DNA from 4 places in the Enterobacter sp. UNJFSC 003 genome. Region 1 is predicted to be linked to each of the others. Evidence: predicted binding sites of a transcription regulator. Region 1 holds the regulator's gene; each other region holds the start of a gene.
What was found. The regulator PurR, encoded in region 1, represses purine synthesis genes. The targets are predictions, from matches to a motif close to CANGCAAACGTTTGCNTG.
Positions count from the first base shown of each region.

Region 2: a site for PurR is predicted at 3,247-3,264, ahead of purE (5-(carboxyamino)imidazole ribonucleotide mutase). Genes of this name have one in related genera too.
Region 3: a site for PurR is predicted at 2,676-2,693, ahead of pyrD (quinone-dependent dihydroorotate dehydrogenase). Genes of this name have one in related genera too.
Region 4: a site for PurR is predicted at 3,758-3,775, ahead of tusA (sulfurtransferase TusA). Genes of this name have one in related genera too.

Region 1 covers NZ_JBAKHK010000002.1:255,171-260,979, reverse strand. Annotated here, with positions in the region: gene cfa (cyclopropane fatty acyl phospholipid synthase) at 1-373, opposite strand, end outside; gene punC (purine nucleoside transporter PunC) at 673-1,872, opposite strand; gene punR (DNA-binding transcriptional activator PunR) at 1,987-2,898, shown strand; gene purR (HTH-type transcriptional repressor PurR) at 2,915-3,940, opposite strand; gene V5P19_RS07280 (YnhF family membrane protein) at 4,238-4,327, shown strand; gene V5P19_RS07275 (MFS transporter) at 4,491-5,657, shown strand; gene sodB (superoxide dismutase [Fe]) at 5,696-5,809, opposite strand, start outside.
Region 2 covers NZ_JBAKHK010000003.1:183,407-189,215, reverse strand. Annotated here, with positions in the region: gene V5P19_RS11060 (porin) at 1-394, shown strand, start outside; gene mnmH (tRNA 2-selenouridine(34) synthase MnmH) at 448-1,518, opposite strand; gene purK (5-(carboxyamino)imidazole ribonucleotide synthase) at 1,603-2,670, opposite strand; gene purE (5-(carboxyamino)imidazole ribonucleotide mutase) at 2,667-3,176, opposite strand; gene V5P19_RS11040 (hypothetical protein) at 3,350-3,535, opposite strand; gene V5P19_RS11035 (YdgH/BhsA/McbA-like domain containing protein) at 3,603-3,812, opposite strand; gene lpxH (UDP-2,3-diacylglucosamine diphosphatase) at 3,963-4,685, opposite strand; gene ppiB (peptidylprolyl isomerase B) at 4,689-5,183, opposite strand; gene cysS (cysteine--tRNA ligase) at 5,358-5,809, shown strand, end outside.
Region 3 covers NZ_JBAKHK010000002.1:595,982-601,790, reverse strand. Annotated here, with positions in the region: gene ssuD (FMNH2-dependent alkanesulfonate monooxygenase) at 1-1,012, opposite strand, end outside; gene V5P19_RS09045 (sulfonate ABC transporter substrate-binding protein) at 1,009-1,971, opposite strand; gene ssuE (NADPH-dependent FMN reductase) at 1,964-2,539, opposite strand; gene pyrD (quinone-dependent dihydroorotate dehydrogenase) at 2,789-3,799, shown strand; gene zapC (cell division protein ZapC) at 3,965-4,507, shown strand; gene V5P19_RS09025 (YcbX family protein) at 4,504-5,613, opposite strand; gene rlmKL (bifunctional 23S rRNA (guanine(2069)-N(7))-methyltransferase RlmK/23S rRNA (guanine(2445)-N(2))-methyltransferase RlmL) at 5,713-5,809, shown strand, end outside.
Region 4 covers NZ_JBAKHK010000008.1:60,194-66,002, reverse strand. Annotated here, with positions in the region: gene zntA (Zn(II)/Cd(II)/Pb(II) translocating P-type ATPase ZntA) at 1-392, shown strand, start outside; gene V5P19_RS17365 (TRAP transporter large permease) at 469-1,755, opposite strand; gene V5P19_RS17360 (TRAP transporter small permease) at 1,766-2,275, opposite strand; gene V5P19_RS17355 (TRAP transporter substrate-binding protein) at 2,288-3,259, opposite strand; gene tusA (sulfurtransferase TusA) at 3,456-3,698, opposite strand; gene V5P19_RS17345 (7-cyano-7-deazaguanine/7-aminomethyl-7-deazaguanine transporter) at 3,866-4,531, shown strand; gene V5P19_RS17340 (DcrB family lipoprotein) at 4,604-5,161, shown strand; gene V5P19_RS17335 (MFS transporter) at 5,166-5,809, opposite strand, start outside.

The DNA.
Region 1 (5,809 bases):
CATTACCAAGATCGTAATGCTCTTTGCCGACAATCCACGCCCGCTTTTTGTTTTGCAGATTGAACAATCGGGCAGACGCAACACGCAGCGTGTCTTTCAGGTTTCGAGGAAGCTGGTTTTCAAGACCGGCGCGTAACACGCTGGTGAAAAAGATATCCAGCCGTTCGCACTCCCACCAGCCGTCCATATAACTCTCGCCCAATCCTAACGATCCCTCGCGCAACACGCGTTTAAAAAAGTCGGGATGCTTGACCTGCGGATCGGAGGGGGAAGGCCCATTAATCGTGATGCCTGCACGACCTAACAGTTCACTGACGATCCGGGACCAGTTATCGTCCGGAACGCTGACTTCTTCTATACACGATGAACTCATAGCTTCTCCATCACCTTGCTGTGATCAGAACCTTCAAACAGCGTAGACGCTTTTTATGGTTTGTGAGAAATCTCACGGTAATTCCCCGCGAGGCTAGTATCCGACGTAGAACAGAGGAAGGGAGATAACCCTTGCCGAAATGCCTTCCATGGAAAAACGGGAGCACTCCGGCTCCCGTTAACACTTAATATTTATCGTATTTAATCGAACCAAATTTAGTATAGGCCTCAAAATTTGGTGATTCAATAGAAAATTCTTAGCAACCTAATCACTGAAACGTAACATAATTTCCAGCGCGATTATGCATGCGACGTTTCTGCCCGAGCTCCCTCTTTTTGCTCCCGATGCGCGGAAGACTGCATACGGTAGCCAATGGCGGCCAACGCGACGGTAAACAGCATTACGCTGGTGGTGGTCAGCAGTGGGGTGGCGATCAGGGCTGAGACCACCAGGCTTGCCAGGAAGCACAAACCCAGCTGCAGCGTGTTCTGCAGCGCGGCTGCACGGCCAGTTGCCTGCGGGAATGGGCGTAATGCCTGCGCCACGACGATAGGGTAAATGGCACCGTTGGCAATAGCCATCACGCAGAACGGAATCAAAATCTCAACCAGGCCTGCGCCCGGAACGAAGCCCACAGCCCAGGTGCCGATCACGCTCAACGCGTACAGCGCCAGCAGCCACGGCAGCATCTGCTGACCTTCCCATTTCTGCAACGCAGCACGACAGCCATAGCCACCGACCAGGAAGGCGATGGTCTGCGGGACGTAGCTCAGGCCAATGGCTGCAGGGCTGTAGCCCATATCATGCAGAATGAACGGCGAGCCGGTCAGCCATGCGAAGAAGCTTGCAGAGCAGGCCGCATAAATCAGGACGTTACCGCGATACGCCTTCGCCCGCAGCAAAGAGGTAAAGGTGATCGGCTTCGCTTCCGGCAGCGGCTCCTTTTTAGGCGCAGGCTTGAGGGTAAACGCGGGCAGCATCAGCACCAGGGTAACGGCAAACAGCGTGGCGAAGATGGCCTGCCAGTCGAAATGCGCCAGCAGCCAGCTTCCCAGCAGGGGGGCGAGGGCGGGCGAAAGCCCCACCAACGGCATAATGGTGGCGAAAATGCGGTTAGTGCGTGAAGCAGGATAGTAATCCGTCACCAGCGCCTGCCAGGTCACCGCTGCGGCACATACGCCAACGGCCTGCACGAAGCGCAGCACCAGCAGCCAGGCTGCATCGCGTACCCACAGCATCCCCAGACAGCCCACGGCAAAAATAGCCAGACCCAGCAACAAGACCGGCTTACGACCAAAGCGATCGGAAAGCGGGCCCCAGAGCAACTGCGCGAAGGCAAAGCCGGCAAGGAATACGCTCAGGCTGGCGCTGATGGCGGCAGCCGGGGTCTGTAAATCTTCCTGCATCGCGGCAAAGGCCGGCAGGTACATATCGGTGGCCAAAAAGCCCAGCACGCTCAAACCGGCGAGCCAGACTAAAAATCCTTTATGAGGTTGCATTATTTCTTCTCCTTGAGGAGGCAGGTGTACGTTGGCGCAGAGTGTAGGGAGTGCAAAGCGGCTTGTGAAACGCTAATATTTGGCGGGTGCATTCAAAAATTTTGCAGGCAGAAAATGTGGTCAGATTATTCTCTTGAAGTTGTGGATGCCGTCGCGCGTAACGGCAGCTTTAGCGGTGCAGCGCAGGAGCTACACCGCGTGCCCTCGGCGATAAGCTATACGGTACGCCAGCTGGAAGAGTGGCTGGCGGTTCCCCTGTTTGAACGGCGTCATCGCGACGTTGAGTTAACGCCTGCCGGGGCGTGGTTTTTGAAAGAAGGGCGATCTGTTATCAAAAAAATGCAGATCACCCGAGAACAGTGTCAGCAGATTGCTAACGGCTGGCGAGGGCATCTTTCCATCGCGGTAGATAACATCGTCAAACCGGAACGAACGCGGCAGATGATTGTTGATTTTTATCGTCATTTCTCGGATGTGGAGCTGCGGGTGTCCCAGGAGGTGTTCAACGGCGTCTGGGACGCGCTGGCGGACGGCAGGGTGGAGATGGCGATTGGGGCAACCCAGGCGATCCCCGTCGGGGGGCGCTATGCGTTCCGCGATATGGGCATGCTTAACTGGAAATGCGTGGTGGCGCGTGAGCATCCGCTGGCGACAATGGAAGGGCCGCTGAGCGATGACGCGCTGCGCAACTGGCCGTCGCTGGTGTTGGAAGATACCTCGCGCTCGTTGCCCAAGCGTATTACCTGGCTGCTGGATAACCAGCGCCGGGTTGTGGCCCCGGACTGGGAATCATCCGCGACCTGCCTCAGCGCCGGGCTGTGCGTTGCAATGGTGCCTGGCCATTTTGCGCGCCCGCGCATTGACACGGGTGAATGGGCTGCGCTGACGCTGGAGAACCCCTTCCCGGATGCCGCCTGTTGCCTGACATGGCAGCAAAGCGATGTATCACCTGCAATGGCCTGGCTTCTGGATTACCTGGGAGACAGTGATACGCTTAACCGGGAGTGGTTACGGGAGCCAGCGTAGCGGGCTCCGTATGAGATTAACGACGGTAGTCGCGGAACGGACCATCCGCAACGGAACGGCGTTCAATAAGGCGAGGATGAACTTCAATTGACTGGGATTCTTCTCGCTTGTTGACGATCCTGTCCATCAGCATATTGAAGGCTGTTTCGCCCAGTGAATCTTTTGGCTGGTGAATGGTGGTCAGCGCAGGGGTAAAGAAGCGCGCGTTACGCACGTTGTCATACCCGATGACGGAAATATCCTGCGGTACGCGCAGCCCCAGCTCATCTGCCGCACAGAGTGCACCCATCGCCATGATGTCACCACCACAGAAGACGGCGGTCGGACGGTGCGGCTGGGAGACAATCTGCTGCATCGCGCGATAGCCTGATTCGGGTTCAAAGTCACCCTGAACAATCCAGTTTTCCGGCACCGCGATCATCGCTTCTTCCATCGCTTTCATAAACCCGGCCAGGCGGCCCGCACCGGTGTTGCGCTCCAGCGGCCCCGGTATCACACCAATTTCGCGGTGACCGCGTTCCACCAAATAACGTCCCGCCATATAACCGCCTTCGAAGGCGTTATCAATCACGGAATCGGTGAAGTCGGCACGCGCTTCACCCCAGTCCATAACGACCATCGGTATGTGGCGATACTCTTCAAGCATGGAAAGCACCGACTCCGGGTACTCGGAGCACATCACCAGCAGACCATCCACGCGCTTCTGCGCCATCATTGACAGATAGGCTCGCTGTTTTTCAATGTTGTTCCACGCGTTGCCCAGGATAAGGGTATAGCCTTTCTGGAAGCAGTTTTTTTCTACCGCTTCAATGATCTCGGCAAAATAGGCCGCTTCACTGCTGGTGGCCAGCAAACCAATGGATTTGGTGTGATTAACTTTAAGACTGCGCGCAACCGCACTCGGCGAGTAGTGCAGTTCCTTGATCGCTGCCCAGACGGCATTGCGCGTCTCTTCCGCAACGAAACGGGTTTTGTTAATAACATGTGATACGGTTGTAGTGGAAACGTTTGCGCGTTTTGCCACATCTTTAATTGTTGCCATTAAATGTCACTCCAGACCATATCCTAAGCTCCTGAAAAACATGAAGGTAAACGTTTGCCTTCTCTCACCCTTATTACGCAATCTGGAATTGCGACACGCCGGGAAAACGACTCAGGACGTCAGGAGGGGGTCAATGGCCGGTACGCTAATAAATTTAGCGTGGAATTTTGTCCTATCTTGGTGAAAAGGGGAAGAGCAAAAGTGGATATCCGTTTAAATCCAGGAAGATTTTTGACGTAAACTGTGTAAAAATGAGCAGACTCACTTTTTGTGGGGGGATTAAAAGGAGAAAAATTGATGAATACCGATCTGAAGTTTTCGCTGACGACGACCGTGATTGTGCTGGCGCTGATTGTTGCCGCAGGTTTGACGGCAGTACTGCACTGATTTACGCGGAGGGAGCGTTCTCTCCCTCCTGCTTATCCCGATTGTTACCCCTCTGGCAAAAATCTTTTGCCAATTTGTTAACTTCTCATTTTTTGTGATTGATGTCATGCTTTCCGCTTCTTTGTTCTGTGTTACGACATAACACGGCATCCGGAGTTGACGCATGAAAATCAATTTTCCCCTGCTGGCCCTGGCGATCGGCGCTTTTGGGATTGGCACCACTGAATTTTCCCCGATGGGGTTATTGCCCGTTATCGCCCAAGGCGTAGAGGTTTCTATCCCTGCGGCCGGTATGTTGATCAGCGCCTACGCCATTGGCGTGATGGTGGGGGCTCCGCTGATGACGCTGTTGCTTTCGCATCGGGCGCGACGCAACGCGCTGATTTTCCTGATGGCCATCTTTACGCTGGGCAATGTGCTCTCCGCCATTGCGCCGGATTACACCACGCTGATGCTGTCCCGTATTCTGACCAGCCTGAACCACGGCGCCTTCTTTGGGCTGGGCTCTGTCGTTGCCGCAAGCGTGGTGCCCAAACATAAGCAGGCCAGCGCAGTGGCGACCATGTTTATGGGGCTGACGATTGCCAATATTGGCGGCGTACCTGCTGCAACCTGGATGGGGGAAGCGATCGGATGGCGGATGTCCTTCCTCGCCACTGCCGGGCTGGGTGTGGTGGCGATGATCGCCCTGTTCTTCTCGTTACCGAAAGGCAGCGCGGGCGAACGTCCGGATGTGCGTAAAGAACTCTCAGTGCTGGTGCGTCCTCAAGTGCTCTCTGCGCTGCTGACAACCGTTCTCGGAGCAGGGGCGATGTTTACGCTCTACACCTATATTTCCCCGGTACTGCACGAGATAATGCATGCAACGCCGCTTTTTATTACCGCGATGCTGGTGCTGATCGGCGTGGGCTTCTCTATCGGTAATTACCTCGGGGGCAAGTTGGCCGACCGTTCTGTGAGCGGTACCCTGAAAGGCTTCCTGACCCTGCTGATTGCCATTATGGTGGCGATACCCTGGTTGGCGCAAAATGAGGTGGGGGCGGCAATTGCCATGGTGGTATGGGGCGCAGCCACCTTCGCAGTGGTACCGCCATTGCAGATGCGCGTCATGCGCGTCGCCCATGAAGCTCCGGGACTCTCTTCATCCGTCAATATTGGTGCGTTTAATCTGGGGAATGCCTTGGGTGCCGCAGCAGGCGGCGCAGTGATTTCGGGTGGGCTGGGGTACAGCTTTGTACCGGTGATGGGCGCCATCATTGCTGCCCTCGGCCTGCTATTGGTGCTGATGTCGGGTCGCAAACAACCTGAAGCGGCATGCGCCACAGAATAAGCTAAAAGCGCAGAAGGGCGGACCCTTCTGCGTGTCTCTTACGCGGCGAAGTTCTTCGCCACAAAGTCCCAGTTAGCCAGAGACCAGAAGTGCTCCAGATAGTTAGGACGCGCGTTGCGGTAATCAATGTAGTAGGCGTGTTCCCAGACATC
Region 2 (5,809 bases), on a different contig from region 1:
TAACAAAACCTACGACCAGAACATCCTCGGTACGGCGCTGAGCTGGACGCCGGATAACTGGACCTTCTCAGCTGGCGGCGGCTGGTATCAGAACTTCATGACCACCAAAAAAGTCTCCGTTAACGACTACTTTGCCGGTGATGCGTGGGGTATTGAATACTTCGCAGGGTACAAATTCCCGGTTGATCAGTATGCGGTTAAATCTATCCAGCCTTACTTCATGGGCGACCGCATCCAGTACGTGAATGGCCGCAACTACCAGCGCATCGATAACGGCGTGGGTATCAGCTTCCAGTTGGATTATGGTTTCCGCGTGGATTACGAACACGTGTTCACCTCCAGCACCGACGATCTGGGCGATATGAACCTGGTGCGTCTGCGTTACGATTTCTAATCCTTACCCTGTCCCCTCTTCCTGAAAGGGAAAGGGGACAGTCCCGCCGGCTGTTAGCGAGTGAGCCAGCCTGCGGTTTCTTCAAAGGTTCCGCGAAACACAATCTTCTCCGCTTTTTTCTCCAGCTGATAGCCATACATCGGGTCGTAATAGTCCTTCAGCAGGGGGGCGAGCCAGCTAAAGTGCGCGTCGGTGCTGCCGGAACGCTGCTGCTCCAGAAGTGCGCTGTCTAATAACGCGGTAAATTCAGCATAGCGCTGTAACCCCAGACGGCGGCGAATCGCGAACAGGCCGTGATGCAGATACTCGCTGTACTCTTTCCAGCCCGCGTCTTCGCCATAGGCGGCAGAAAAATCCGCCCACATATGGTCAAAATACTCTTCGCGCAGCCGCTCAAGGCGAACATCAAACGGATCTTCCACGACGGCGATCGGGGCCTGCACCATGCGATCGCGCAGGCACTCCGGCAGGTGGTTCGATCCGATCATCCGGCCTTCATCTTCCAGCACCCAGCGCGCGGCGTCTTTTTTTAATAGCGCAACGGCAAGCTGGTTTTCGAAACTCGCCTGCGAAAGCTGCGGGGTGAGCGTCCGCCCGAACGAAGAACCGCGATGGTGCGCCAGCCCTTCCAGATCCACGCCCTGCGCGTGCTGTTTCACCAGCAACGTTTTACCGCTCCCGGTGCAGCCGCCAATCAACACCATCGGTTTTTGTACCTGCGCTGCGGTAGCCTGAATGGCGGCCTGACGCAGCATTTTATAGCCGCCTTTTATCAGCGGGTAATCTACGCCGGCCTCTTTCAGCCAGGCCTGCGCAATATGCGAACGCTGGCCGCCGCGCGCGCAGCAGAGATAGCCACCGGGGTGGGCGAGGCTTGCTTCGCGCCAGGCATTGATGCGCGCGTCACGGATGTCGCCCTTGACCAGACTATGACCAAGCGCAAGTGCGGCATCCGGCCCATGGCGTTTATAGCAGGTGCCTACGGCGGCGCGTTCGTCATCGTTCATTAAAGGCAGGTTGATTGCCGCAGGCATCGCACCCTGTGCAAATTCGATCGGCGCGCGAACGTCGATTAAAGGGGTATCTGACGCGAGGATCGCGCGATAATCCGTTCCATCGTTCATGATTATTCCAGAAGAAAACTGAGCAGCAATGGGCGGGGATTTTACGCCGGGGAAGGGGAAGGTCAACTCCCCGGCGTAGATGTGTTACTTGAGCTTTGACTGCGCCCAGACAATGCCGCTCGCATATTCAGGCGGCAGCAGAGGGGTGATTGCTTCGAGCGTGGCGCTCAGACGGTCCGTGTCGGTATCGTTCAGGTTCAGGTGACCCACCTTACGACCGGGGCGCACCTCTTTGTCGTACCAGTGCAGATGCACCAGCGGCAGCTTCAGCCAGTCGTAGTTCAGCTCGGTCCCGATCAGATTGAGCATCACCGATGGGCTGTTCACTACCGGTTGCGGTAACGGCAGTTCGGTAATGGCGCGCAGATGCAGCTCAAACTGGCTGATGGACGCACCGTTTTGCGTCCAGTGGCCGCTGTTGTGCACGCGCGGCGCCAGCTCGTTAATCAGCAGACCGGCAGGCGTAACGAAGCATTCCATCGCCATTACGCCAACATAGCCCAGTTCATGCATGATGGCGGAAAGCATCTCTTCGGCTTGCGCCTGCTGTTCGAAGTTGGCCTGTGGAAACGCCACGCTGGTGCGCAGAATACCGTCCTGATGGAGGTTATGCGTCAGGGGATAAAACACGGTATGGCCGTCATGACCGCGTGCGCCAACCAGCGAGACTTCGCCGCTAAAGTTGATGCCCTGCTCAACAATGCACTCGCCGTAGCAGTCGTCCGGTAGCTCAGCGGTGTCGTGCGCGCGCAGACGCCACTGTCCGCGGCCATCGTAACCGCCGACGCGACGCTTCACAATCGCCAGCTCGCCCAGCATGGCGAAGACGTCATCCCATTCACTTTTATCGGACAACAGCTGCCACGGGGCCGTAGCCAGACCGAGTTTGTCAAACAGCTGCTTTTGCGTGAGACGGTCAGCGATGATCGGGAACACATCGCGGTTAACGAAGGCGTTATGACGCGCCAGCTCGCGGGTCAACGCGGTTTCCGGCCAGCGTTCGATCTCGGCTGTAATGACGCTCTGATGGAACGGTACGGCTTCCGGCTCGGCATCCAGCCCAACGGGCCAGACGGAAATACCCAGCGGTTCACCGGCCTGGCGCAGCATACGGCCTAGCTGACCGTTGCCGAGGACGCAAACCTGCTTCATGCCGCACCCCGCGGATCCGGGTTGTCCAGCACCTCGTCGGTCTGCGCTTTACGCCATTCTGCCAGGCGCTGATGGAGTGCTTTATCGTGGGTCGCCAGAATTTGCGCGGCAAGCAGAGCGGCGTTTGCTGCGCCCGCTTTGCCAATGGCCAGCGTGCCGACAGGAATACCGCGCGGCATTTGAACAATGGAGTAAAGGCTGTCGACACCGCTTAACGCCGCGCTTTGCACGGGAACACCCAGTACCGGTACCAGCGTTTTAGCGGCAATCATGCCTGGCAGATGTGCTGCACCGCCCGCACCGGCAATGATCACCTCGTAACCGTTCTCTTCAGCGCTTTCGGCGAAGCTAAACAGTTTGTCGGGCGTTCTGTGCGCGGAGACCACTTCAACGTGGTGCGGAACATTCAGGATTTCAAAAATTTCGGCGGCGAACTGCAGGGTAGCCCAGTCGCTTTTGGACCCCATCACGATGGCGACACGCGCCGGATTATTGCGGGAAGACATGCGTCTTAAAACTCCTGTGGTGCGAAACACACTGCTTTTGAGGGCACAGAGAATAGCATGTTATACGGGCAAGGAAAACGGTTGCGCGGTTAAAAGATGAGCTGTTGTTGGCCCGGGGAGAGAACAAAACAGACCGCCATTGGCGGTCTGTTCAGGGTTATGCCGACGTCTTTTTACAGAAGATTTCCGGCGGTCAGGTTCTCTTCGTCGAATGCGTGGCTGACATCAATATGATTCTGCACGCCGGTGTCGATATTTGAGCCTGCTTCAGGGAGGGAGAAGCGATTCTCCGCCGCCATCGCGCCAGTGGACAGGACAGCTGCCAGGAGCAGGGTGCTCACGATGCTGATTGTTTTCATTCTCTTTCCTTCCTCATCGTATTGTCGCTGTCGCTTGTACGTACTGGCGGCACGGCAATCAGGGGGCTTATTTAGTCAGTTCTGCAGTCATATGAACGCGGTTTTTGAACTGCGCGCTGGTGATTTTATAGGACGCACCCTGGTCAGCAGCCTGAGCAGCAATTTTTGCTTCGGCGCGGTCAAGGGTTGAAGCAGTAGCGCTGACGCTCTGCGCGAAAGAACCGAAAGAGATCAGAGAGAGTGCGGCAACTGCAACGAAAGTTTTGATAGATTTCATGGTCATATTCCTTAAGCATTTTGTTTGAGTAGGGCGTGCTGCCCTGATGTGATTAATAATAGACCGACCATGGGCTGATTAAAATCGAAACAATTTGCCGATATCATTCAAAAAAATTGAACTGGTTTTGAGCGGTGAGTGCGGTGAGATTCAGAAGGGAAAGGCAATTAACTCCACGCCTTCAGGCGTGACGTTAACCATGGAGCCTTCGCTGTGCCAGGCGCCTAAAACCACACGATGAGCAGGCTCGCCGTTGGCGATAAGGGAATGTACGTCCGGACGATGGGTATGGCCGTGGATGAGCCACTGGACGTGATGCTTTTCCATCACGTTGACGACCGCCTGTGGGTTAACGTCCATAATGGTCAATGATTTACTGCTGTTGGCCGCTTTACTGCCCGCACGCATTTTGGCGGCGATACGGTTGCGGATGAACAGCGGCAGGGCCAGGAACAGCGTCTGGATCCACGGCGTGTGGACCTTGGCGCGAAACGCCAGATAGCCGGTATCGTCGGTGCAGAGCGTGTCGCCGTGCATGATCAGCACCTTGCGGCCGTAGAGATCGAGCACCTGTTCTTCCGGCAGCAGCGTCATGCCGCTTTCGCGGGCGAAGCGCTTACCGATCAGAAAATCGCGGTTGCCGTGGATGAAGTAACAGGGGACGCCTGAATCAACCAGCGCTTTTATGGCTGCAGCCATTTCACGATGCAGCGGATTAGGATCATCGTCCCCAATCCAGGCTTCAAAGAGATCGCCCAGGATGTAAAGCGCATCTGCGCTTTTCGCTTCACCGCTCAAAAAACGCAGAAAACCGGCGACGATCGCCGGTTCTTCTGTTTGCAGATGCAAATCTGCAATAAAGAGTGTCGCCACGAATTACTCGCTGACGGTCACGCTTGTAATCACAACGTCTTCTTTTGGAACGTCCTGGTGCATACCGCTGCGGCCAGTAGAGACGGCTTTGATCTTGTCTACCACGTCCATACCTTCAACCACTTCTGCGAATACGCAGTAGCCCCAACCCTGCAGGCTTTCGCCAGAGAAGTTCAGGAAGTCGTTGTCGGCCACGTTGATGAAGAATTGCGCGGTTGCAGAGTGAGGCGCCTGAGTACGGGCCATCGCCAGCGTACCACGGGTGTTTTTCAGGCCGTTGTTCGCTTCGTTTTTGATCGCTTCTTTAGTCTCTTTCTGGTTCATGCCAGGTTCAAAACCGCCGCCCTGGATCATAAAGCCATTGATCACACGGTGGAAAATCGTGTTGTTGTAGAAACCTTCGCGGCAGTAGTCCAGGAAGTTTTTAACTGTTTCAGGCGCTTTGTCATCAAAGGTCTTGATTACGATATCGCCATGATTAGTGTGGAAAGTAACCATTTTTGCATCCTGTTCCGTTATTGTGGTGCGTCGACCCCTGTTCGGGTCACATATAGGGGCTTGTTATAGCATAACCTCAGGATGCGATCACCTTGCATTGTGTGCTGCTTCGGGTTTGAATTACGGGTAGAATACCCGGTTTTCGTCCACACACGTGTTTACATGGAATCTTCGATGTTAAAAATCTTTAATACAATGACGCGCCAGAAAGAGGAATTTAAACCTATCCATGCCGGGGAAGTCGGCATGTACGTGTGTGGTATTACGGTTTACGATCTCTGTCATATTGGCCATGGCCGTACCTTTGTTTCGTTTGACGTGGTTTCACGTTACCTGCGCTTCCTTGGCTATAAGCTGAAGTATGTGCGCAACATCACCGATATTGACGACAAAATCATTAAACGCGCTAATGAAAATGGCGAAAGCTTTGTCGCGCTGGTGGATCGTATGATCGTGGAAATGCACAAGGATTTTGACGCGCTCAATATTCTGCGCCCGGACAGCGAGCCGCGTGCGACCCACCATATTCATGAAATTATCGACATCACCGAGAAGCTGATCGCGCGGGGTCATGCCTACGTGGCGGATAACGGCGACGTGATGTTCTCTGTGCCAACGGACCCGAC
Region 3 (5,809 bases), 340 kb from region 1:
CCTCTTCCAGATGCGGATAGCCCGAGAGGATAAAGCTGTCGATCCCGAGTTCAGCATATTCATTAATCCGCGCGGCGACGGTTGGGCCATCGCCGACCAGCGCAGTGCCTGCCCCGCCGCGCACCAGCCCGACGCCCGCCCACAAGTTCGGGCTAATTTCTAAATTCTCGCGTTTGCCGTTATGCAATGACGCCATCCGGTGCTGCCCAACGGAGTCGGTTTTTGCAAACGCCGCCTGCGCCTTGGCGATGGTGTCATCATCCAGATGAGAAATCAGACGGTCAGCGGCCTGCCAGGCTTCTTCGTTGGTCTCGCGCACAATCACGTGCAGACGAATACCGAAGCGCACGTGGCGACCTTGCGCTGCGGCTTTGGCGCGCACCTGAGTAATTTTCTCTTTCACCAGTTCAGGCGGCTCGCCCCACGTGAGGTAGAGGTCGACCTGCTCTGCCGCCAGATCCTGTGCCACATCCGACGATCCGCCAAAATAGAGGGGCGGTCGCGGCTGTTGAACCGGCGGGAAGTAGAGCTTCGCGTCGCGAACGTGGATATGTTTACCGTCAAAGGTCACGGTTTCACCCTCAAGCAGACGGCGCCAGACGCGGGTAAACTCGGCAGACGCCTCATAGCGCTCGGTGTGGTCGAGGAACACCCCGTCACCCGCCAGCTCCTGCGGATCGCTGCCGGTGACCAGGTTAAACAGCGCGCGACCGTTAGAAAGGCGATCTAGCGTTGCGGCCTGACGCGCCGCAACGGTAGGGGAGACCACGCTTGGGCGCAGTGCAACCAGGAATTTCAGGCGCTGAGTCACCGGGATCATGGAGGCCGCCACCAGCCACGCGTCCTCGCACGAGCGTCCGGTGGGGATCAGTACGCCGGTAAAGCCGATACGGTCTGCGGCCTGCGCAATCTGCTGCAGATAGCCGTGGTCAACCGGGCGGGAACCCTCTTCTGTGCCAAGATACTGTCCATCACCGTGGGTGGGTAGAAACCAGAAAAGATTCAGACTCATGATTTTGTTCCTTCTTTGCCTGCGGGTTGCCAGATGCGTTCGCGAATATCCACCTGTTTTGGAACCAGGTGATTTTGATAGAAGAGGTCAGCGGTTTGCTGCTGAAGCGCAGCGACGCGTGCGTCCACCGGGCTAATGGTGGTTGGCGGACGATGGTCGAGATAGCTGGCAATCACTGGCTCAGGTAAGCCCATGGTTTTTGCCAGCAGGGCAATGCTTTCCTGACGCTGGCTCTGCGTCAGGGCATCGGCCTGCGTAAAGGTATCAAGCACGCCCTGAATGAATGTGCCGTTTTTTTCCGCATACGGACGGGCCGCGAGATAGAACGAGCCGGTCTGTTTCAGAGAGGTACCGTCTTTCAGCACCCGCACGCCTCCCTGCAGTAATGCGGCGGAGTAGTACGGATCCCAGATTGCCCAGGCATCCACGTTGCCCTGCTGGAATGCCGCGCGTGCGTCAGCAGGCGTCAGATAGACGGGCTGAATATCGGTGAACGTCAGTCCGGCCTCCTGCAAGGCGCGCAGCAGCAGGTTGTGTGAGCTGGAACCTTTCTGGAACGCCACTTTGTGACCCTTCAGCTCCGCAACGTTCTTGATGGCGCTATTTTCAGGCACCAGGATCACCTCTGCTTTTGGCTTTGGAGGCTCCACACCTACGTACACCAGATCCGCCCCGGCAGCCTGTGCGAATATCGGCGGAATATCGCCGGTACTGCCCAGGTCGATACTGCCCACATTAAGCGCCTCCAGCATCTGTGGCCCCGCGGGGAATTCCACCCAAGAGAATTTGGTTTGCGGAAAGCGCTTTTCCAGAAGCTGGTGGCTTTTGGCCAGCACCATGCTGACGCTGCCTTTCTGATAGCCAATACGCAGGCTTTCCGGCGCCGCGTCAGCCGCGTGGGCCAGCGCTGAGACGGCCATCAGACCAGCCAGCCCAATGCGTGTCAGTGTTTTAAACATGTGCAACTCCTTGCGGTTGACCCAGTGCGGGTGCCTGAATATCCCTGCGGTGCAGGGCATGCCAGAAGGTTTCCAGCGCGTTGTCGAGGCGGGTTTGCAGATTCGGCGTAAAGTGCGGTTTGTGTTGATAATCGATGACCTGCGAGTCATCCGCGAAGACGCCGTGAAGGATCTCCTGCGCTTTTAAAGCGTTAAGCACCGGCTTGAGGGCATAATCCACCGCCAGCAGATGGGCAACCGTGCCTCCCGTTGCCAGGGGTAACACCACTTTCCCGTCCAACGCGCGTTCTGGCAGCAAATCGAGCAAGGTTTTCAGCGCGCCCGAAAAGGAGGCTTTATAAATAGGCGTTGCTACAATCAGCCCGTCAGCCTCTTTGAGTTGTTCAGTAAGGGCGGTGAGCGCCGGGCTATCAAAACGGGCGTAAAGCAAATCTTCTGGTTCGAAGTTATGCAGATTCCAGTGGCACACTTCCACATCCAGGGCATTGAGCTTTTCGCGGGCATATTCCAGCAGCGAACTGGAACGTGAAGGGAATCGTGGACTTCCGGCCAGGGTAATGACGCGCATAGGTACTCCTTATAACTAATTGTTTGCTTTTATCTAACATTCATAACAATTTTCAGGAGTGTGACATCGCCGGGTAATTCCACTAAATGATTTATCTGCAATTTAAATGCGAAAAAGTGCATAAGAAGAGAAGGTCAAAGTAAACGATTGCGTTTAACGCTGATTTTTTTGCCACAGGTCAATTCCCTTTCCGGGCAGGATCGCACATAATCCCCTCCCGGTTTGCACACCGGGAATCCAGGAGAGTTCATGTACTACCCCTTCGTTCGTAAAGCCCTTTTCCAGCTCGATCCTGAGCGCGCTCATGAATTTACATTTCAGCAGTTACGTCGTATTACAGGCACGCCTTTGGCCGCGCTGGTACGTCAAAACGTGCCGGAAAAACCTGTCCAATGCATGGGCCTGACGTTTAAAAATCCACTGGGTCTCGCGGCCGGTCTGGATAAAAACGGCGAGTGTATTGATGCTCTGGGCGCGATGGGGTTTGGCTCCATTGAGATCGGAACCGTTACGCCGCGTCCGCAAGCGGGTAACGACAAGCCGCGTCTGTTCCGCCTGGTCGAAGCAGAAGGTCTGATCAACCGCATGGGCTTTAACAATCTTGGTGTTGATCACCTGGTCGAGAACGTTAAAAAAGCTCATTTTGATGGCATATTAGGCATTAATATAGGTAAAAATAAAGACACGCCGGTTGAGCAGGGCAAAGATGACTATCTGATTTGTATGGAAAAAGTCTATGCCTATGCCGGTTATATTGCGGTGAATATTTCATCACCGAATACCCCGGGTCTGCGTTCACTGCAATATGGCGAAGCGCTGGACGATCTTCTGAGCGCCATTAAAAATAAACAAAACGAGCTCCAGGCGATCCACCATAAATATGTTCCCGTCGCGGTTAAGATCGCGCCGGATCTTTCTGTTGAAGAATTGATCCAGGTGGCCGACAGTTTAGTTCGTCATAATATTGATGGTGTGATTGCGACCAATACGACGCTCGATCGCTCTCTTGTTCAGGGAATGAAAAACTGTGACGAAGCGGGTGGGTTAAGCGGCCGTCCAGTACAATTAAAAAGCACAGAAATTATTCGAGCGCTATCCGCTGAATTAAAAGGTCAGTTACCAATTATCGGCGTCGGCGGTATCGACTCTGTGATTGCTGCCCGCGAGAAGATGGCGGCAGGAGCATCACTGGTGCAAATTTATTCCGGCTTTATTTTTAAAGGGCCGCAGTTGATTAAAGAAATCGTTACTCATATCTAATCTTTTTTCCTAATCAGACAACCAGGGCTTTATTTCCGGCCCTGCTTGTTTTATATTCCGTCATTGTTGCTTATTTAGACATTATGGTCTTTTATTAATGTTGTTATAAACGAGGCGGCAAACAGGACATTTTTAGAACAGGGTGTTTGGGGACGGGAGAGAGACATGCGTATTAAACCTGACGATAACTGGCGCTGGTATTTTTGCGACGAGCACGATCGTATGATGCTTGATTTAGCCAATGGCATGTTGTTCCGTTCTCGTTTTCCTCGTCGAATGTTAACTCCGGACGCCTTTGCGCCGTCAGGCTTTTGCGTTGACGATGCTGCACTTTATTTTTCTTTTGAAGAAAAATGCCGCGATTTAGTTCTCTCAAAAGAACAGCGTGCTGAACTGGTATTAAATGCGCTGGTTGCGATCCGTTTCCTGAAACCACAAATGCCGAAAAGCTGGCATTTTCTGGCGCATGGCATGAGCTGGACTCCGGCAACGGGGGATGCTGCCAGCGTCAATTTGAGCGATACTGCCGAAGAGGTTAGTCTGCTGGTGGTTGAGCCCGGTGAAAATGCCGCTCTCTGTCTGCTGGCCCAGCCCGGCGTAACCATTGCCGGGCGGATGATGCAGCTTGGTGACGCAATTAAAGTGATGAACGACAGGCTGAAGCCGCAGCTTCGCGTAGATTCGTTCAGCCTGGAACAGGCCGTTTAAGCCTCAAGCTGTACCGACGTTGTTGGAATACAGCTGCAACACAGAATTGTACCGTCATCTCCAATGGCTGATTTCTTCAGCGCACTGACTTCGCCTTCTACCAGCTTGATTCGACAACACCCGCAGATACCCGCCCGACAGGAATAAGGAACGCGAATACCCGCCTGCTCCAGTTGCTCAAGCAAAACCTGCTGGTTGTTGCCGCGGATAACTTTCCCTTGCCAATGAATATCCACTGCCGAATGGTCCTGGATATTAACGTCGACGACCTCTTCTTCCTGACCTGCACCATAAGCCCGTGCGGACCCACGGGCGAGAATTTCTATCTCGTCGCCCACGCGGATGACGCCGCTCGAGCGCGGAATCAGATTCTGACCAAAGTCGACGTCGCCATTATCCTTCGCGGTGCGGAATGACTGCAGGGTTTTCAGCGGCTCGCCGGAAGGGTGCTTTTGGCCTTTCTCCGGGCTCACGGTGGTAAAAATACAGCGGCTACAGGGCTTCACCACATCAAAAATAACGCTGCCAATGCGGATGACTTTCCAGGTATCTTCTTCCCAGGCGTCAGATCCCGTTATCACCAGATTTGGGCGAAACTGTTCCATTTGTACGCTGGCTTTACAGCGGCGCTGTAAATCTCGCAGCGAGGCCTCGTTAGTCAGCAGGAACGGGAAGCCGTCGGCAAAGGAGAGTGGGACCGCTTCGTGGCGCTTAACGCGACGCGTCGGCTCTGGCCCTACCCAGCGTAGCTGCACGTCGCGGGAGAAGAAGCCGCTCAGCCACTGGTTGATTTCTTCAGGCGCAATACGTGCGGTAAAATGATTCCCCCATACTTCCGTTGGCGCATCGACAGGCGCAAAATCGTTAAACCGAACCAGCGCGCTGGAACCATCGGGCGCGGTCAAGTGTAAACCGTCCTGCAGCGGTGAAGGGGTAAAGCGAACCATTTGTGGGAACTGGCGGGCCGTAATGAAGGTGCCGTCGGACTCGGTGACCATAAAGATACGGTCGAAGGCAAATCCGCTCATGTCTGCCAGCGCGTGTGAGACGCCAATACCGCGCATGGATTTCACCGGATGAATAAAAAGCCTGGATAAGGTCGCCACTGCACACTCCCACAAATGAAAATAAGCCTTCAACTTTATGACATAGACGCCATATTAGCTATAATGCGCGACAATTTTCTAAGAGTTAAAAGTGACGATATGAATTCTCTGTTTGCCAGTACGGCCCGTGGGCTGGAAGAGCTGTTAAAAACTGAACTGGAAACCCTGGGTGCGCAAGAGTGCCAGGTGGTTCAGG
Region 4 (5,809 bases), on a different contig from region 1:
CCGGATTACTGCCTGCAGATAAAGTGAGCGCCGTAACCGAACTGAACGGTCATGCTCCGCTGGCGATGGTCGGTGACGGAATCAACGATGCGCCGGCGATGAAAGCCTCAACCATCGGCATTGCGATGGGCAGCGGTACCGACGTGGCGCTGGAAACTGCCGACGCGGCGCTCACCCATAACCGCCTGACCGGCCTGGCGCAGATGATTGGTCTGGCGCGCGCCACGCGGGCCAACATTCGTCAGAACATCGGCATCGCGCTCGGTCTGAAGGGGATATTCCTCGTCACCACCCTGCTGGGCATGACCGGTCTGTGGCTCGCGGTGCTGGCCGATACCGGTGCGACGGTGCTGGTAACGGCGAACGCGCTGAGGCTGCTGCGCCAAAGGTAAAAATGAAACGGCAACCGGGTTGCCGTTTCTGGTGTTTGCACCCTCTCCCACGGGAGAGGGCATCAGGCCGCACAACTCACTGCATTCCTAATAATCCCGGCAGCCACAGCGAAATTGCCGGGATATAGGTCACCATTCCCAGCACCACCAGCAGCATGCCGTAAAATGGCAGCATGGCGCGCACCACGGTTTCAATCTTCTGTTTGCTCACCGCGCTCGCCACGAACAGCACCGATCCTACCGGCGGCGTGATAAGCCCAATCCCCAGGTTTACCATCATGATCATCCCGAAATGCACCGGGTCGATCCCCAGCGAATTGGTGACGGGCAACAGTACCGGCGTCAGGATCAAAATGATCGGTGCCATGTCCATCAACGTACCGATCAGCAGCAGCATGACGTTGAGATACATCAGGATCACGTACTTGTTATCTGACAGCGAGGTGAAGAACTCGGTGATGCGGGTCGGCAGCTGCATGTAGGTCATCACCGCGCCAAACGCCGCTGCAAAGCCGATCAAAATCATGACGATAGTGACCGTTTTGACCGTCCTGCACATCAGCTTTGGCAGCTCGCTCCACTTGTAATCGCGGTAGATAAACATGGTGACGAAGAACGCCCACAGACAGGCCACCGCCGCGGATTCCGTCGCGGTGAATATCCCGGACAAGATCCCGCCGAGGATAATCACCACCGTCATCAGCCCCCACAGCGCATCAAACAGAATCTTCAGCGCCTGCTTAAACGGGATTTTTTCGCCCTTGGGGTAACCGCGCTTATGGGCAAAGCCGAGGCACATGATCATCAGGCAAAGCCCCAGCAGCAGTCCCGGCAGCACGCCTGCAATAAACAGCGTCGCGATAGAGACCGTGCCCCCCGCCGCCAGCGAATAAATCACCGAGTTGTGGCTGGGCGGGATCAAAATCGCCTGCACCGACCCGCTGGCCGTGACCGCCGCCGCGTATTCTCGCGGATAGCCCTTCTTCTCCATCTCCGGGATCATCACGCTGCCAATGGAGGCCGTGTCCGCCACCGACGAGCCGGAAATTGCGCCGAAGAATGTCGATGCCACAATGTTGACCAGTGAGAGTCCGCCGCGAATAAAGCCGACAAACACGTAGGCAAAATTCACCAGCCGACGGGCGATGCCCCCTTCCGCCATGATTGCCCCGGCAAGGATGAAGAACGGGATCGCCAGCAGGGTAAATTTGTTCACCCCGCTGGTTATCTGGATCATCAGCGCCTCCAGCGGCAGATCAATCCACAGCGCCCCCGCGACGGCGCTTAAACCCACGGCAAAGGCCACCGGCATCCCCAGCGCCAGCAAAATGGCGAGGGTGAATAACAAAACAAAAGCATCCATCGTTCACCCCTTAACTGTGGTTACCGATCAGCACGACCGGACGGTTTTCCTGCGAGCCAAACAGCAGGCGTTCAACAACAAACAGGATCAAAATGGCCGACCCGAGCGGCAGCGGCAGATAGCTCTCGCCGGACGTCAGGAGCGGGAACTCCGCCACCGGCTGCTCCCAGAGGTCGACACACAGCCAGAGGCTGTACCAGAACATCAGCGCGGAGATCAGCAGCATCAGCAGATCGACCACACGGGCGCACAGGTTTTTCAGCATCTCAGGCAGCCTGTCGGTTAGCATGTTTACCGCGATATGTGACCCGGCACGGTAGCCCACTGCCGCGCCGATAAAGGTAAAGGTCACCATGCAGATAATGGCGATCGGCTCCGGCCAGGACTCGCCGCGATTGAGGACGTAGCGCGAGAAGATGCCAATCGGGATCACAATCGTCATCACCAGCAGCGAGATACCCGCCACGGTCATGGCGAGCAGGTACAGGCGGTCCATCCACTTCAGGTAGAGTTCGGACATACATACTCCGGTTTACTGGACGTCAGCGATGGCTTTCATCAGCGCCTGATGCTTGTCGCCAAACTGCGCGCGCACCGGCTCTGTGGCTTTGATAAACACCGTTTTATCGATGTCGTGGAATTGCACTCCACCGGCTTTCATCTTTGCCAGCGCCTGGTCGTTATAGGCTTGCCAGAGCTTGCGCTGTTCGAACTGTGCCTCGCGGGCCAGTGTCAGAACCTTTTGCTGCTCGTCGGCGCTGAGCTTGTCCCATTTCACTTTCGAATACAGCAGCATTTCCGGAGTGATGAAGTGGCCGCTCAGGGTGTAGTTTTTGGCAACCGGCATGTAGTTGTGGGCGACAAAGGTCGGCGGATTATTCTCGGCCCCGTCAATAACGCCGGTCTGCATCCCGCTGTACACTTCGCTGACGCCCATTGCCACCGAGTTCGCCCCCATGTCTTTCAGCGTCGCCAGCGCCACCGGGCTACCCTGCACGCGGATCTTTTTGCCTTTCAGATCTTCCGGTTTGACGATCGGCTCTTTCGTGATCAGATTGCGGGTGCCGGAGTCCATCCACCCCAGGAACACCAGCCGCGATTTTGGGTTGGCGGTCAGTTTGTCACCGATTTGCTTGCCGATGTCCCCGTCGATCACGTTGTGCATGTGGTCTTCATCGCGGAATACGTAGGGCAGCGTAAAGACTTCAATATCGGGCAAGATGGCGGCAACCGGTGCCATGGAGACGCGAATCATGTCGATAGCCCCCATCTGCGCTTGTTCAATCATCTGCTTTTCATCCCCCAGCACGCCGCCGGGAAAAACCTTAATTTCCAGCTTGCCGTCAGTTTGTTGTTTGAGTTTTTCACCCATATGCTGCACCGCCACCACGTTCGGATAGCCTTCAGGGTGAACATCAGCGGCTTTAATGGTTTGGGCAGCGACGGAGCAGGTAAAAGCAGACAGACACAGAGCGGCCAGTAACGGCGTTAGGGTCGTTTTCATCGAGTCAACTCCAGGGTAGTGAGATAAGCGTTAAAACGGTGTTTTATTTTTATACGCTTAAAAATTAGACTACGGCTGGAAAAGCGGAGGTGAAGCGCCTCACAAAAGCGCAAATTTCTGAAACGATGGTTTAGAAAGATTTATTCCCTCTCCCAAAAGGAGAGGGCAAAGATAAAGGTTAGAGGCCGATACGCTATTAACCCTTACGAATCACATACCGATACGGCAACGTTTCTGTCTCTTGCGCTACCAGCTCATGCTCCATGAAGGTACAAAAACCGGGGATGTCACGGGTGGTAGCCGGATCGTCAGCAATAATCAGCAGCGTTTCGCCGGTTTGCATGTTGCGCACGGTTTTGCGCACCATCATTACCGGCTCCGGGCAGCGGAGGCCCTGGGCATCAAGAGTGTGGTCTGGGCTGGAAAACAGGTCGGTCATGGTCTTCTCGGTCATGTTAAAACGGCTGTAGTTTACGCCCGGTTGCCGCCAATGCAAACCAGGTTAACGATTGCGTGAAAATTAGCCATTGCAAAGTCCCGTTAAAGCAGTATGATGCGGCGGTTTTTATTGGGTTCCCTCACCCCAACGTTCAAAAAGGTCACAATATGACGCAGTTTTCTCAATCGCAGCGCGTAAAAGCGTTGTTCTGGCTATCGCTTTTTCATCTGCTGGTGATCACCTCCAGCAACTATCTGGTGCAACTCCCGATCTCCATTTTCGGTTTTCACACCACCTGGGGCGCGTTCAGTTTTCCGTTTATTTTCCTCGCCACCGATCTGACCGTGCGTATTTTTGGCGCGCCGCTGGCCCGTCGCATTATTTTCGCCGTGATGCTCCCGGCGCTGTTCGTGTCGTACGTGATTTCGTCCCTGTTTTATATGGGAAGCTGGCAGGGCTTTGAGGCACTCACGCACTTCAACCTGTTTGTCGCCCGTATCGCCGCCGCCAGCTTTATGGCCTACGCGCTGGGACAAATCCTCGACGTGCACGTGTTCAACCGCCTGCGTCAGAATCACCGCTGGTGGATGGCACCGACGGCGTCCACGCTGTTCGGTAACGTGAGCGACACGCTGGCGTTCTTCTTCATCGCTTTCTGGCGCAGCCCGGACGCTTTTATGGCCGAACACTGGATGGAAATCGCCCTGGTAGACTACTGCTTCAAGGTGCTTATCAGCATTGTGTTCTTCCTGCCGATGTACGGCGTGCTGCTGAATATGCTGCTGAAAAGGCTGGCAGATAAATCTGAAATCACGGCATTACAGGCAGGTTAAAGGTTCGCTTTATCAGTTGTGATAAGATGGGTGAATGAGCCGCTATGGCCGTTTATCGAAAGGAAGAAGTCAATGCGCAATCTGGTTAAATATGTCGGGATTGGCCTGCTGGTTGTGGGCCTTGCAGCCTGTGATAACAGCGACACGAAAACGCCTGCTCAGGGTGCATCTGCAGAAAGCAATGCAACCGGTCAGCCGGTAAATCTGATGGAAGGGAAGCTTACGTTCTCCCTGCCAGCGGATATGACTGACCAGAGCGGCAAGCTGGGCACTCAGGCGAACAATATGCACGTGTATTCCGACGCCACCGGTCAGAAAGCAGTGATTGTGATTGTTGGCGACGACACCAGTGAAGATCTGGGCGTGCTGGCAAAACGACTGGAAGATCAGCAGCGTAGCCGCGACCCGCAGCTGCAGGTCGTGACCAACAAGTCCATCGAACTGAAAGGCCACACGCTGCAGCAGCTGGACAGCATTATCTCTGCAAAAGGCCAGACCGCTTACTCTTCCGTGGTGCTGGGCAAGATCGACAACAAACTGCTGACCCTGCAGATTACCCTGCCAGCCGAAAATCAGCAGAAAGCGCAGACCACTGCGGAAAACATCATTAACACCATCGTGATTCAGTAATTCTTCACGATGATGACGTGGCCTCCGGTGTCTGCACCGGGGGCCATTTTTTTAACCGCCACGTCAGCAACAAGGCAATCGCCACCAGCCCGGCCGCTGCAAGATAGATAACCGGCACGCCTGCCCAGGCCATCACCAGCCCCGCCAGCGGCCCGGTAATGCCTAACGACATATCCATAAACACCGTATAGGTTGCCAGGGCAGATCCCTGATTCTGCTGCGGTACGGCTTTCACCGCCACCACACCCAGCGAGGGGAAGACCAGCGAGAAACCGGCTCCCGCCAGGAACACGCCCACTTTCGCCATCCAGGGTTCGCTGGCGATACCGGTTAGCAGCAGCCCCACAATCTCTATCGCAAAGCAGATCATCGCCACGTTCAAGCCACCGAGACGGTTAATCCCATTCGGGAAGAGTAAACGTGCCCCCACAAACGCGCAGCTAAACAGGGTGAGCGCAAAAGCCGCCCCGTCCCAGCCTTTGGCGTCGTAGAACAGGGTGATGAAGGTGGCGATCACGCCGAAGCCCGCCGATGCCAGCGCCAGCGCCATGCCGTAGGGCCAGACGCGCCCTAGCACCGCACGAAACGGCAGCGGCTTGCCCTTGCTGGCCTTCACTTTAGGGCGCGGCAGGGCAAACAAAATCGCCA